2 regions of the Microbacterium sp. GQ128 genome follow, and region 2 is predicted to be linked to the other one. Evidence: predicted binding sites of a transcription regulator. Region 2 holds the regulator's gene; the other holds the start of a gene.
The links. Region 2 encodes LexA, which represses DNA repair genes until DNA is damaged. Its sites were predicted from a motif close to TCGAACANNTGTTCGA; they were not measured.

Region 1 (7,021 bases), on a different contig from region 2:
TTTCCTGCGGCATTGTCGCGAACTGCGCACGTGTTGATGATCACGACGTCCGCTTCGGCCCCGTCCAGAGCGCGGACGTAACCGGCGCTCTCCAGCGAGCCGGACAGCCGTTCGGAGTCGTGCACGTTCATCTGGCACCCGAAAGTGCGCACCTCGTACGAGCGCTGGCGGCCGTCTTCGTCGACGGCTGCCGACGAAGCGCTGATGATCGTCGGTTCACTGCGCGGAATAGTCATGATCGACCCATTCTACGAGCCGTGCGGGTGCGGTTGCTGCGTCGCCTACTCACTCCGAATCGACGAACCGGACGCCGGAGCTCGACGCATTCGAGCCTGTCTCCCGCAGCGCCTGCTTGGCCGCCTTCATCGCCACGGACCCGTTGTATCCGCGTCGTGAGAGCTGTCCCACCAGACGCCGGAGGGCGGTGTCATTGTCGAGTCGGCTCAGAGAACGCGCCTTGGTGCGCGCGAATTCCAGAGCGCGCTCATCGTCGTCGTCCGGCAGCTCGTCGAGTGCACCGTCGATCACGTCCCGCGGAATACCTCGTTGAGCGAGCGCGCGCGCGAGCGCAACCCTCCCCTGACCCTTCCGCTCGACACCGGACGTCACCAGAGAGCTGGCGAGTGCAGCATCATCGAGGTAGGCACGACGACAGAAATCCTCGATCACGTCATCGATCACGCCGTTCTCCAGACCGTGCCCTCGGAGAGCCTGACGGGCTTCGGAGACCGAGAGGGACCGGGTCCGCAGCTTTCGCACGAGGGATTCCTCGGCTGCGGTTCGAATCTCGTCGGAATCGACCGACTCCTCGATATCGTCCTGAGACGCGGTCAGAGCCCCGAGGGCATGAAGTCGGGGCGTGGAACTCGATGTCGGCGAACACGATCTGGCGGATGCCCCTCGCGCGGGATGACGATCGCTCGGACTACCGGATTCCGCCCGGTTCGCCGCGGGAGCGGCACCCTCAGGCGAATGCCACGTCGACCGCCACAGGCCTGCGTCGGCTGCGCGCTCGGGAGAGTCACCAGAGTTGTCGTCACCAGCGCTCGCGGTTATCGAAACCGGGTCGACATTCTTCGTGGCCCGCCCGAAAAGGGGAATGATGGGGGCGATCCGTTCAGGATCGCCCCCACGAGTGTCATTCATCAGGCCGGACGACGCTCAGCGAGCTCGTCTGCCGCAGCAGGCACCGCCGCCGGTCCGCCGATGCCGAGCTTCTGCTTGATCTGCGTCTCGATCGCGAGCGCGATGTCGGGGTTGTTGAGCAAGAACGTGCGTGCGTTCTCCTTGCCCTGACCCAGCTGGTCGCCGTCGTAGGTGTACCACGAACCCGACTTCTTCACGATGGCGTGCTCGACGCCGAAGTCGATCAGGCTGCCCTCGCGCGAGATGCCGACACCGTAGAGGATGTCGAACTCCGCCTGCTTGAAGGGCGGGGCCATCTTGTTCTTCACGACCTTGACCCTGGTGCGGTTTCCGACCGCGTCGGTTCCGTCTTTCAGCGTCTCGATACGACGGATGTCCATGCGGACCGACGCGTAGAACTTCAGCGCCTTACCACCGGCTGTGGTCTCGGGCGAGCCGAAGAAGACGCCGATCTTCTCACGGAGCTGGTTGATGAAGATCATGGTGGTGTTGGTCTGGTTGAGACCACCGGTCAGCTTGCGCAGCGCCTGCGACATGAGTCGCGCCTGCAGACCCACGTGGGAATCACCCATCTCTCCCTCGATCTCGGCGCGAGGCACGAGCGCTGCGACGGAGTCGATGACGATGAGGTCGATGGCGCCCGAGCGCACGAGCATGTCGGCGATCTCCAGCGCCTGCTCACCGGTGTCGGGCTGCGACACCAGAAGTGCATCGATGTCGACGCCGAGCTTCGCCGCGTAGTCGGGGTCGAGCGCGTGTTCCGCGTCGATGAAAGCCGCGATACCGCCGGCGCGCTGGGCGTTGGCGATCGCGTGCAGCGTGAGGGTCGTCTTACCCGAGGACTCGGGCCCGTAGATCTCGACGATACGGCCACGCGGGAGACCTCCGACGCCGAGGGCGACGTCGAGGGCGATGGAGCCGGTGGGGATGACGGCCACGGGGGCGCGCTCATCGCTGCCCAGCCGCATGACCGAGCCCTTTCCGAACTGACGATCGATCTGAGCGAGGGCGGTCTCGAGGGACTTCTCGCGGTCGGCGGGTGATGGCATGATGTGCTCCTTCTGCGCGCGTGGTGCCGCCTGTAGGCTGTCGCGGCTCGTCCCGGTTGGGAAGAACTCTCCGACAAGGCGTATGGCTCTTCGGCTTGTTTTCCACCGTACGAGAGGCCACCGACATCGTCTCGGTGAACCCACATTCGGTGGAGAGCAGAAGCTCTGAACCACTTGTGCAGAAGACTACGCCCGTTTCGAACACATCTTCGACGACACGCCGAAGATCGCGCGCCGTGTCCCGTAACCTGCGGACATTCCGTCGGGGTTCAGCGCCCGCGCGGCTCCTGCCGTCCGACACCGTGTCGCCGGCTCTCGGGAACGTCCATCTCGGCGCACAGCGCCAGCCAGATCTCCCGCGGCGGCGTACCGTTTTCCAGCGCTTCGAGTGCCGTACGGCCATGCAAGGCCGACAACCCGAGATCGTTCACCAGCGAAGAAGCTCGGGCTTGGAACTCGGTATCGACGGCGCGAAGGAACTCGCTACGACGCATTGCTCACACGCACGCTGCGGCTCAGTGCAGCGAGAGCTGGGGCTCGATCGACGCCACAAGGTCGTCGGGAACGACATCCGGGAACACCTGGATGCCCTCGAGAACGGAGATGCGATCTCCGACCTCGCGCATGATTGTCGAGATCGGAACGTCGAGGGCATCGGCGACGGATGCGAGGATCTCGCTCGACGCCTCCTTCTGGCCCCGCTCGACCTCACTGAGGTAGCCGAGCGCCACCGACGCCTTGCTTGCGACCTGCCGGAGCGTGCGCCCCTTCTGCAGGCGGAAGTCCCTCAGCACATCGCCGATTTCCTGCCGTACAAGAATCATCGGAACCTCCTCCCCGTGTGATCGTTCGAGGTCTCCCCCGATGAGACAGCCAGTCTAGTACTCCTGGTCTGCACGAAATCTACCCCTGCACTCTGTGGTTTGAATGTGAGCACATCGGTAATAACCGTCATCGGGCCGTCGCTATTCCGAGACCATCTCGAGCAACGCCGCCAGAGCCGACGTCACCGTGTGCGTACGGATCGCATCACGGTCACCGCTCAGGTGCAGTGCCTTCGTCGAGGAGCCTTCCGGCGTCACGATCCCGATGTGAACCGTTCCCACCGGCTGGCCGTCGGGAGAATCCGGGCCGGCGATACCGGTCGTCGACAGCCCGACATCGGCCGCGAGACCGTCCACACTCACGACACGGCGCACACCGTCGGCCATCTGCAGGGCGACCTGCGGATGGACCGGTCCGTGTGCGGCGAGAAGCTCGGTGTCCACGCCGAGGACCGTTGCCTTGACCGGGGTCGCATAGGCCACAACGCCGCCGAGCAGGACCTTGGAGGCTCCCGGAACGGATACGAACTCGGCGCACAGCGCACCACCCGTGAGTGACTCCGCGACTCCCAGAGTCCAGCCGCGGCGAGTCAGTGCCGACAGCAGTGCGACGGTGACCGCTTCGCTCATGCTCGCTTCTGGCGCGATCCACGCATCTGCGCGACGACGTAGTCGATACCGCTGGCCACCGTGAGGACCAGCACGATGAGCATCAGGACGAACGTGATGATCGTCCAGGCCTCGAGGCCGATGAGGACATGCAGCGGCAGCAGCGCCCAGCCGAGGGCGACGCCCTGGAAGGCCGTCTTGATCTTGCCCATCCAGGCTGCCGCGACGACATGCTCGCTCGCGACCATCAAACGGTGGATCGTGATCCCCCATTCACGGACGAGGATGACCGCGACGATCCACCAGCTGACCTCGCCGAGGATGGCAAGACCGATGAAACCCGCTCCGGTGAGCATCTTGTCGGCGATCGGGTCCCAGAGTTTTCCGAAGTCACTGACGATGTCGTACTTGCGTGCGAGGTAACCGTCGACCCAGTCCGTGGATATCCCGACGATGAAGATGATGGCGGCCGCCCAGCGGAGGCCGGGCTCGGGGAGGCCATAGGTGCCACCCAGCAGGAGCAGCACGAAGAAGATGACCGCCAGCGGGATGCGCGCGACGGTGATGGCGTTGGGCAACTGCCGAGGAATCGCCATCAGTCGCGCCCCGTCAGACCCCAGGCGTCTTCATCGCCGCCCTCGGCCTCCACCTCGGGGAGACCTTCGTACTGGGCGGCGATCGGATCGTGCGTCTGAGGCATTGGCGGCACCGGAGGGGCTGCCGGAGCAGACGGAGCCGGGGACGACGCGGGAGCATCCTCTCCGCGCAGCTTCGCCATCACCTGCGGGAGCTGCTCAGCCGTGGCCAGCACATCGCGGGCCTTTGACCCCTCGGAGGGTCCGACGATCTCGCGCGATTCCAGAAGGTCCATGAGACGACCCGCCTTGGCGAAGCCGACACGCAGCTTTCGCTGGAGCATCGACGTCGATCCGAACTGCGAGGAGACGATGAGCTCGGCAGCCGCGAGCAGCAGCTCCAGATCGTCGCCGATGTCTTCGTCGACTTCCTTCTTCTTCGTCGGCTCCATCGCCTCCTGGACGTCGGGACGGTAGTCCGGACGAGCCTGGCGGGTGACGTGCTTGACGACCGCGTCGATCTCCTTCTCATCGACCCATGCGCCCTGCAGACGGAACGGCTTCGAGGACCCCATCGGCGAGAACAGCGCGTCTCCCTGCCCGATCAGCTTGTCGGCACCGGGGCTGTCGAGGATGACGCGGCTGTCTGTGACGCTGGTGACGGCGAACGCGAGCCGCGACGGGACGTTGGCCTTGATGAGACCGGTGACCACGTCGACGCTGGGGCGCTGCGTCGCGAGGACCAGGTGGATGCCGGAAGCACGAGCAAGCTGGGTGATGCGGACGATCGAATCCTCGACGTCGCGCGGGGCGACCATCATGAGGTCGGCCAGCTCATCGACCACGACCAGAAGGTACGGGTACGGCTTGAGCACCCGTTCGCTGCCCACCGGCACCTCGACCTCGCCCGCACGCACGGCCCGGTTGAAGTCGTCGATGTGGCGGAAGCCGAACGATGCGAGGTCGTCGTACCGCATGTCCATCTCCTTCACGACCCACTGCAGCGCCTCGGCTGCCTTCTTCGGGTTCGTGATGATGGGCGTGATGAGGTGCGGGACGCCGGCGTAGCTGGTGAGCTCCACGCGCTTCGGGTCGATCAGGACCATACGTACGTCAGCGGGGCGCGCCCGCATCAGCAGGCTCGTGATCATGGAGTTCACGAAGCTCGACTTACCGGAGCCCGTTGAACCCGCGACCAGGAGGTGCGGCATCTTGGCGAGGTTCGCGATGACGATGTTGCCGCCGACATCCTTGCCGACACCGATCGTCATCGGGTGTGTGCTCTTCTGGGCGGCGGGCGAGCGCAGCACATCGCCGAGCGCGACCATCTCCTTGTCGGCGTTGGGGATCTCGATGCCGATCGCGCTCTTGCCGGGAATCGGCGAGAGGATGCGGACGTCGTTCGACGCCACGGCGTAGGCGAAGTTGTTGCTCAGCTGCAGGATCTTCTCGACCTTGACGCCGTGACCGACCTCGACCTCGTACTGCGTGACCGTCGGCCCGCGCGAGAAGCCGGTGACCTTCGCGTCGACCTTGAACTGGGACAACACGCTCGTGATCTGCTCGATCACCTTGTCGGTGGCCTCGGAGCGCATGACGGGCGGCGGCCCCTCGACCAGGAGGCCGGGAGAGGGCAGGATGTACGGCGTGACGGGAGCCTGCGGCCCACGGTCGCCCGGGCCCTCCGTGCCGAAACCGTCGAGGCCGGGAAGCTCCGGCACCTCTCCGGTGTCGGAGGAATCATCGAGCAGAGCCGTGGTCTGCTGCTCGGCCAGCGAATCGGCGACCGACCGGACATCGGACAACACCTCGGTGGCGGCGTCATAGGGATTCTCGACGACGACAGCCTGGTCGTAGGCCGGAGTCGGGTCGGAGGTCGTGAGGAGAGCCGTGATGTCATCGGAGCCCAGAGTGCCCTCGTCGGGGTCTTCTTCGCGACCGGTCTTGTTCCGTCGCCACCACGGCAGCACGTCGGGGTCATCGACCTTGTCGGCGTCGTCGATCGCAGCGACGTCCTTCGCAGGCTTCTCCGGACGCTCGGCGTCGAACATCCACGCATAGAGGTCGCCGAGGCGGGCGCCGATGCGGTTAGGCGGGGTCTTGGTGAGGATCAGGATGCTGAGTGCGGTCAGCAACGCGAGCACGATGTAGGCAGGGATATTCGTGAGGTAAGTCAGCGGCTGCCCCACCAACCACCCGAGCAACCCGCCCCCCGTGTTCAACGCCGTTATGTTCGGCTGGGGCTGTGGCTGTCCTCCGGCGACATGGCAGAAACCTGCCAGGGAGATCACGAACAGGCCGAAACCGAAGCCGATGCGTCCGTTGTCGTGAACCGACGCGGGGTGGCGGAACAGCCAACCGGCCAGCACCAGCAGAAGCAGGGGCATGATGAACGCCACTCTGCCGACGAGCAGCCCCACGGAGTAGGCACTGATGTTCTCGGCCACTTCGTTGCCGATGAAGACCCACTCGTTCACGGCGCCGAGAGACGCGAGCAGCACGAGGAGGAACGGGAAGCCGTCGCGGCGGTCGTCCTTCTCCAGCACCTCAGGCCCGAAGGCACGGAAGAGCCCGCCGACGCCGTGGGCGAGTCCGATCCAGGCCCGGACTGCAACCGGAGGCTTGTCTGCCTCGTCGATGTACTTCTTCGGTGCGGGCTGGGCCTTGGGAGCCGTCTGCCGCTTGGGGCGCGACGGTGCGCTGGTCGACGCGCGCTCTGTCTTCGTGGTACTCCTGGCCATGGTTCTCACGTTACGTCCAACAGCCGACATCTCCGCGTAATGACGCGGCTTTCCACCGATCCGGGCAACGCCGGCTA
Region 2 (7,021 bases):
CCCTCCTCGCCCTTCTCGGCGATGAGCGGGATCAGCACGCGAGCAGCACGGAATGCGTCGACGACTTCAACCTGGCTGCCCTCGCCCGCACGGAAACGCTGCAGTGCGGCGAGCAGCGCCGGGTCGGCCGATCCGTCGTCCGCCGCATGCGGGTTCGACTCGAAGCTGCGTCCCTCCCAGGGAACGCCGGCCGAGTCGCCCTGATCGCGCGACTCGGGCCCGCAGGCGTGCGCGTCAGTCTCCTGCGACATCCAGTGCCTCAGCCAGCGTGAACGCGCCGGCGTACAGGGCCTTGCCGACGATCGCACCCTCGACGCCCAGGGGCACGAGGTCACGGAGCGCGGCGATGTCGTCGAGGTTGGAGATCCCGCCGGACGCGACGACCGGCTTCGGCGTGCGCGAGGTCACTTCGCGGAGGAGCTCGAGGTTCGGGCCGCGGAGCGTGCCGTCCTTGGTCACGTCGGTGACCACGTAGCGGCTGCACCCGGCATCCTCCAGGCGGTCGAGGACCTCCCAGAGGTCTCCACCCTCCTTGGTCCAGCCGCGTGCCGCGAGGGTCGTCCCGCGCACGTCGAGGCCCACCGCGATCGCTTCGCCGTAGCGACCGATCACATCGGCGGCCCACTCGGGGTTCTCCAGAGCGGCCGTGCCGAGGTTGATGCGGGTGGCGCCGCTCTCGAGCGCGGCCTCGAGGGTCGCGTCGTCGCGGATGCCGCCGGAGAGCTCGATGTTGACGCCCTTGAACTGCTTGATCACCTTGCGCAGGATCGGCGCGTTGCTCCCGCGACCGAAGGCGGCGTCGAGGTCGACGAGGTGGATCCACTTCGCGCCTTGCGCTGCCCACTCCCCCGCGGCGTCGAGCGGGTCGCCGTAGCTCGTCTCGGTTCCGGCCTCCCCCTGGGTGAGGCGGACGGCCTTGCCCCCGGCGACATCGACCGCGGGAAGGAGCGTGAGCGAGGGAGACTGCGCGAAGTCGTTCATGGGGTCCTTGGCTAGGGAAGGTCTGCAGCCCGGAACGGGCACGAGAGTCGAGGGTAGTCCGCCGGACGGCGGGTGACAAAACGGATGACGTCCACGGTGGGGGTCAGAGGCTCCCGACCCAGTTGCGCAGCAGCTGGATGCCCGCTTCGCCCGACTTCTCCGGGTGGAACTGGGTCGCCGAGAGCGGTCCGTTCTCGACGGCCGCGAGGAAGGGATCGCCGTAGGTCGTCCACGTCAGCACGGGCTCGGGGAACGGCGGGATGACGTCGAGCTCCCAGGACTGCGCAGCATACGAGTGCACGAAGTAGAAGCGCTCCTGCTCCAGGCCGCGGAAGAGAACACTGTCGGCGCCGGGCTCGACGGTGTTCCAGCCCATGTGCGGCAGGACGGGTGCGTTGAGCTCGGTGACAGCTCCTGGCCACTCGCCGAGGCCCGCGGTGTCGTGCCCGCGCTCGACGCCGTGCTCGAAGAGGACCTGCATGCCGACGCAGATCCCGAGCACCGGTCGCCCGCCGGCCAGACGGCGGTCGACGATCTCGTCGCCGCCGTGCGCGTGCAGCGCGTCACGAACCGCCTGGAACGCACCGACCCCCGGCACCAGGAGGCCATCGGCCTCGAGTGCGACCTTGCGATCGCGCGTCAGCACGGCATCCGCGCCGGCCGCGGCCAGCGCCTTGACCGCCGAGTGGACGTTGCCGGACTCGTAGTCGAAGACGGCGACGCGGGGTGAAGTGCTCACAGTGCGCCCTTGGTGGATGGAATGCCGTCGACCAGCGGGTCGAGCGCCTTGGCCTGCCGGAAGGCTCGTGCGAACGCCTTGTACTCCGCCTCGGCGATGTGGTGCGGGTCGCGGCCGCCGAGCACGCGCACGTGCACGGTCAGCGCAGCGTTGAAGGTGATCGCCTCGAACGAGTGCCGCACCAGCGAGCCGGTGAAGTGCCCGCCGATCAGGTGGTGCTCGAAACCTGCGGGCTCCCCGGTGTGCACGAGGTACGGGCGCCCTGAGATGTCCACGACCGCCTGCGCGAGGGCCTCGTCGAGCGGGACGAGGGCATCGCCGTAACGGGAGATGCCGGACTTGTCCCCCAGCGCCTCGAGGATCGCCTGCCCGAGCACGATCGACACGTCCTCCACGGTGTGGTGTGCGTCGATGTTCGTGTCGCCGGACGCGCGCACGGTCAGGTCGGTCAGCGAGTGCTTCGCGAAGGCGGTGAGCATGTGGTCGAAGAACGGCACCGAGGTGTCGATGCGGCTCGCGCCGGTGCCGTCGAGGTTCAGCTCGAGTTCGACGGTGGACTCCGACGTGCTGCGCACGCGGCTCGCGGTGCGCGGGGTCGGTGACGGGGTGCTCATGATGCCGATCCTATCGAGGCCAGAGCATCGAGGAACGCGGTGGTCTCGGCCTCGGTGCCCGCGCTGACCCTGAGGTGACCGGGGATCCCGACGTCACGCACGAGCACACCGCGATCGTAGAGCTGCTGCCACGTCGCCCGCGGGTCGGCGACGCCGCCGAAGAGGACGAAGTTCGACCAGGATTCGTGGGGTGCGTAGCCGAGGGCCTCGAGGGTCGCGGTGATGCGATCGCGTTGTTCGACGATCTCCTCGACCATGCCGAGCATCACGTCGGAATTGCGCAGCGCGGCGACGGCCGCAGCCTGCGTGAGCGTGCTCAGGTGATACGGCAAGCGGACCAATCGCAGCGCATCGATGAACGTCGGGTCCGCCGCCAGATACCCGACTCGGGCCCCTGCGAAGGCGAAGGCCTTGCTCATGGTGCGGGAGACCGCCAGGCGCGGGCGCCCGTCGAGCAGCGTCAGCGCGGAAGGCGCGTCGTGCGGTGCGAACTCCTGGTAGGCCTCGTCGACGATCACGATGCCCCGCGCCGCTTCGTACACGGCTTCGACGACGTCCAGGCCGAGCGGAGTTCCTGTCGGGTTGTTCGGCGAACAGAGGATGATCACGTCGGGGTCGGCTGCGCGCACCTGCTCGACAGCTTCCTCTGGCGTGATCGTGTAGTCGGGCTGCCTCGTCCCGGCGATCCAGCGCGCGCCCGTGCCCTGCGCGATGAGTGGGTACATCGAGTACGTCGGCGCGAAGCCGAAGGCAGTGCGCCCGGGGCCACCGAAGGCCTGCAGGATGTGCTGGAGCACCTCGTTCGAGCCGTTGCCCGCCCAGATCTGCTCCGCGGAGAGCCCGTGCCCCAGGTACTCCGCGAACGCCTCGCGCAACGTGGTGAACTCCCGATCCGGGTACCGATTCACGTCACGCATCGCCAGGGCGATGTCGTCGAGGATGTCGCTCGCGACCGCTTCCGGGATGGGATGCGTGTTCTCGTTCACGTTGAGGGCGATCGGGAGCGGCGCCTGCGGAGCGCCGTAGGGCGTCAGTCCGCGAAGATCATCACGTAGCGGGAGATCGTTGAGGGAGAGGGTCACCCTTCCCATGCTAAGCGGCGCGTGGAGTCGATGACGCAAAGTTGCCGCAGCGCCGCCGCGACGGGATCAGTTGGCGTACTGGGCCGGGATGGCGAGCGTCTGGCCGATCTGGAGCTCGCCGCCACGCAGCAGATTCATCCGGCTGATCTCACCGATGACGTCGCGCGGGTCGGCGTCGGGGGCGACCCCGGTGGCGATCGACCAGAGAGTGTCGCCGGGCATGACGGTCACGGTCTCGACGCCGACGGCTGCCGTGTCTGCATCCGAGGCGATCGCGCTTCCGCCGCTGAGTGCGGCGAAGGCGATGCCGATCGCGAGCGGCACGGAGGCGAGCGCCAGCAGCACGGCGCGGCCACGCGTGGTCAGTCGGAGTCGCGTCGAAGGACGGGTCGACGCCGGGATGACTGCTGCGGTGCTGAAGCCGATGCTGCTCATGTGGTGCTCCTTAGCCTGTCCCGGAGCGGTGAGGCTGCCGGGGAAGTTGGCGTAGCGTTCGCATTCCCGTCTCGGCCGGGAGCCGTGAATGCGAAGCTACGTACCGAAGATATCTTCGAGTTCGAACATCTGTCAAGTTGTCTTCGAAACCGGATGCACGATTATGCCGACACGCTCGAACAGATCTTCCAGATCGGGCCGTTTCTCGGATACGGTTTCGATGAGAACACCACACCACGGGCCTCCGACATTCGAAGAGCGACGTCGGAACACCGCACTTAAGGAGCACCATGAGCGAGAACTCGGCCCCCGAGTCGGAGGCACCGCGGACGCGCCGCCGCAAGAGCCTGAGCCCCAAGCAGATGGCGATCCTCGAGGTCATCCAGAACTCCATCGCCCACCACGGCTACCCGCCGAGCATGCGCGAGATCGGCGACGCCGTCGGCCTGAAGTCCCTCTCGAGCGTGACCCACCAGCTCGGTCAGCTCGAACTGAGCGGCTACCTCCGGCGCGACCCGGGCAAGACGCGTGCGATGGAGGTCCTGATCGACCTCCCCGGCGCCAGCGGCGAGAATCCCGCCGACGTGGCGACCCCGGTCGGCGACGCGGCGCTGGTGCCCCTGGTCGGTCGCATCGCCGCCGGCGTGCCGATCACCGCCGATCAGCAGGTGGAGGAGATCTTCCCCCTCCCCCGTCAGCTGGTGGGCAAGGGAGACCTCTTCATGCTCAAGGTCTCGGGAGAGTCGATGATCGACGCCGCGATCTGCGACGGCGACTGGGTCGTCGTGCGCTCGCAGAACAATGCGGAGAACGGCGAGATCGTGGCCGCGATGCTCGACGGCGAGGCCACCGTCAAGGTGCTCCGCCGTCGCGACGGCCACACCTGGCTCCTCCCCCGCAACTCCTCCTTCGAGCCCATCCTCGGCGATGAGTCCGTGGTGCTCGGCAAGGTCGTGGCGGTGCTGCGCGCCGTCTGACGTCCGCCATAGGCTCGAGGCATGTCGTCCCCGTACGGTTCCTGGCCCTCACCCTTCTCCGCGGCCTCCGTCGCGGCGTCCTCCCCGCGGATCGACGGGGCGCGCTTCGTCGGCTCCGTGATCTGGTGGGGGGAATCCGTGCCCGCCGAGAAGGGGCGGGTCACGGTGCGAAGCTCTTCCGGAGCCGAGATCCTCCCGGCTCCCTGGAGCGCGCGCTCCCGCGTGCACGAGTACGGAGGCGGAGCATGGACCGCCGATGCCGCAGGCACCCTGTACTTCGTCGATGCCGGCGATCAGCGTGTGCATCGCATGGCACCCGGGGCCGAGCCCGTTCCGCTGACACCGGCGGGACCGTCGCACGGCGGCCTCCGCGTGCAGCAAGGCCGTCTGCTCGCGGTGCGCGAAGATCTGTCGACCGCGCCGCACACCCGCGCGATCGTCGAGATCCCGATCGACGGCTCCGCGGCGGAGGACCCGTCCGGAATTCGAGTGATCGTCGAGGGCGACGGTTTCTTCGCACATCCCGCGCTCTCGCCGGACGGAACCCGCATCGCCTGGGTCGCCTGGAACCGCGGACGGATGCCGTGGGAGGCCGCGCACCTGCAGATCGCGAAGAGCGACGGCGGCGATGTGCACGAGATCCCCACTCGAGCCGCGCTGCAGCCCGAGTGGCTCAGCGACGCGGAGCTGGTGTTCGCCGATGATCCGGACGACCGCTGGGGCCTGTACCGCATCGAGCTCGACGGATTCTCACCGCTCGGCGCACCGCGCGCGCTCACCCCGAGCGACGCCGACACCGGCTACGGACTCTGGGTGCTCGGCAACCGCTGGTATCGGCCGCTCGCCGACGAGCGGATCGTCGCGGTCCGCACCAACGGGCGCGACGAGATCGTCGTGATCGCTCCGGACGGCGTCGTGCACCCGATCGATGTCCCGGCCGACGGACACGTCAGCGTCGACGACGTCGACGGTTCCCGCGTGCTGCTCTCCGGCAACGGCTCCGGGGTGACCGCCGGCCTGTGGTGCGTCGATGTGGACTCCGGCGAGACCGTCGCGGTGCGTGGAGGCGAGCCCGTGGATGCCGACTGGATGCCGCATGCCCTGCCGATCGACGTCGACGGGCGGCACGGCGTGGTGCACGCTTTCGCGTACCCGCCGGCGAACCCCGACGCGACAGCCTCCGCCGATGAACTCCCTCCGTACGTGGTGCTGGTGCACGGCGGGCCGACCGCTCACGTCACCGGTGCGGCGTCGGCAGCCAACGCGTTCTATACGAGCCGCGGCATCGGGGTGCTCGACGTCAACTACGGCGGGTCCACCGGCTATGGGCGCGCCTACCGCGAACGTCTGGACGGCCGGTGGGGGGTCGTGGACGTCGATGACGTGATCGCCGCCGCGCAGGGCCTCGCGGATGCCGGGCTCGCCGATCCGTCGCGCATCGCCATCCGCGGAGGTTCCGCGGGCGGCTGGACGGTGCTGTCCGCGCTGGTACGCGGCGGAGCCTTCGCCGCGGGAATCAGCCGCTACGGCGTGGCCGACCTGCGGATGCTGGTCGCCGAGACCCACGATTTCGAGGCGTCATACATCGACGGTCTCGTGGGGCCCCTCCCCGAGTACGAGGATGTCTACGTCGAAAGATCACCACTCACCCATGCGGATCGCATCGGAGTCCCCGTGCTGCTGCTGCAGGGCGGGGAGGACCGGGTGGTCCCGCCGTCGCAGTCCGAGGCGATCAGAGACGCGCTGGCCGCGCGGGGCGTCGACCACGAATACGCCCTCTACCCCGCTGAGGGGCACGGCTTCCGCAGCGCTGACACGATCATCGACGCGCTCGAGCGCGAGCTGACCTTCCTCGGCCGCGTGTTCGGGTTCGAGCCGACGCTGTGACGACCGGCCGCTACTCGCCCACGCGATTGCGCAGGCGCATGGCACGATCCGCCTCGCGGGTGTCCTGGCGCTCGCGCAGGGTCTGACGCTTGTCGTATTCGCGCTTTCCCTTGGCGAGGGCGATCTCGACCTTGGCCCGGCCGTCGGAGAAATAGAGCTTCAGCGGGATCAGGGTGTATCCACCCGCCGAGACGGCATGCGCGATCTTGGCGATCTCCTCGCGATGCAGCAGCAGCTTGCGGATGCGCTTCGCGGAGTGGTTGGTCCAGTGGCCCTGGGAGTACTCCGGGATGTGCACGGAGTCGA

Region 1: a site for LexA is predicted at 2,393-2,408, ahead of recA (recombinase RecA). Genes of this name have one in related genera too.

What each region holds. Positions count from the first base shown of each region.
Region 1 is NZ_JCAXDY010000001.1:761,838-768,858, forward strand. Features, by position in the region: gene miaB (tRNA (N6-isopentenyl adenosine(37)-C2)-methylthiotransferase MiaB) at 1-236, opposite strand, end outside; gene AC6CHX_RS03725 (regulatory protein RecX) at 286-759, opposite strand; gene recA (recombinase RecA) at 1,146-2,195, opposite strand; gene AC6CHX_RS03735 (DUF3046 domain-containing protein) at 2,465-2,689, opposite strand; gene AC6CHX_RS03740 (helix-turn-helix domain-containing protein) at 2,711-3,019, opposite strand; gene AC6CHX_RS03745 (CinA family protein) at 3,161-3,649, opposite strand; gene pgsA (CDP-diacylglycerol--glycerol-3-phosphate 3-phosphatidyltransferase) at 3,646-4,224, opposite strand; gene AC6CHX_RS03755 (DNA translocase FtsK) at 4,224-6,944, opposite strand; gene AC6CHX_RS03760 (GNAT family N-acetyltransferase) at 7,019-7,021, opposite strand, start outside.
Region 2 is NZ_JCAXDY010000005.1:290,907-297,927, reverse strand. Features, by position in the region: gene AC6CHX_RS17385 (SseB family protein) at 1-251, opposite strand, end outside; gene priA (bifunctional 1-(5-phosphoribosyl)-5-((5-phosphoribosylamino)methylideneamino)imidazole-4-carboxamide isomerase/phosphoribosylanthranilate isomerase PriA) at 235-981, opposite strand; gene hisH (imidazole glycerol phosphate synthase subunit HisH) at 1,085-1,720, opposite strand; gene hisB (imidazoleglycerol-phosphate dehydratase HisB) at 1,717-2,334, opposite strand; gene AC6CHX_RS17365 (histidinol-phosphate transaminase) at 2,331-3,416, opposite strand; gene AC6CHX_RS17360 (LysM peptidoglycan-binding domain-containing protein) at 3,483-3,851, opposite strand; gene lexA (transcriptional repressor LexA) at 4,142-4,828, shown strand; gene AC6CHX_RS17350 (S9 family peptidase) at 4,850-6,715, shown strand; gene smpB (SsrA-binding protein SmpB) at 6,726-7,021, opposite strand, start outside.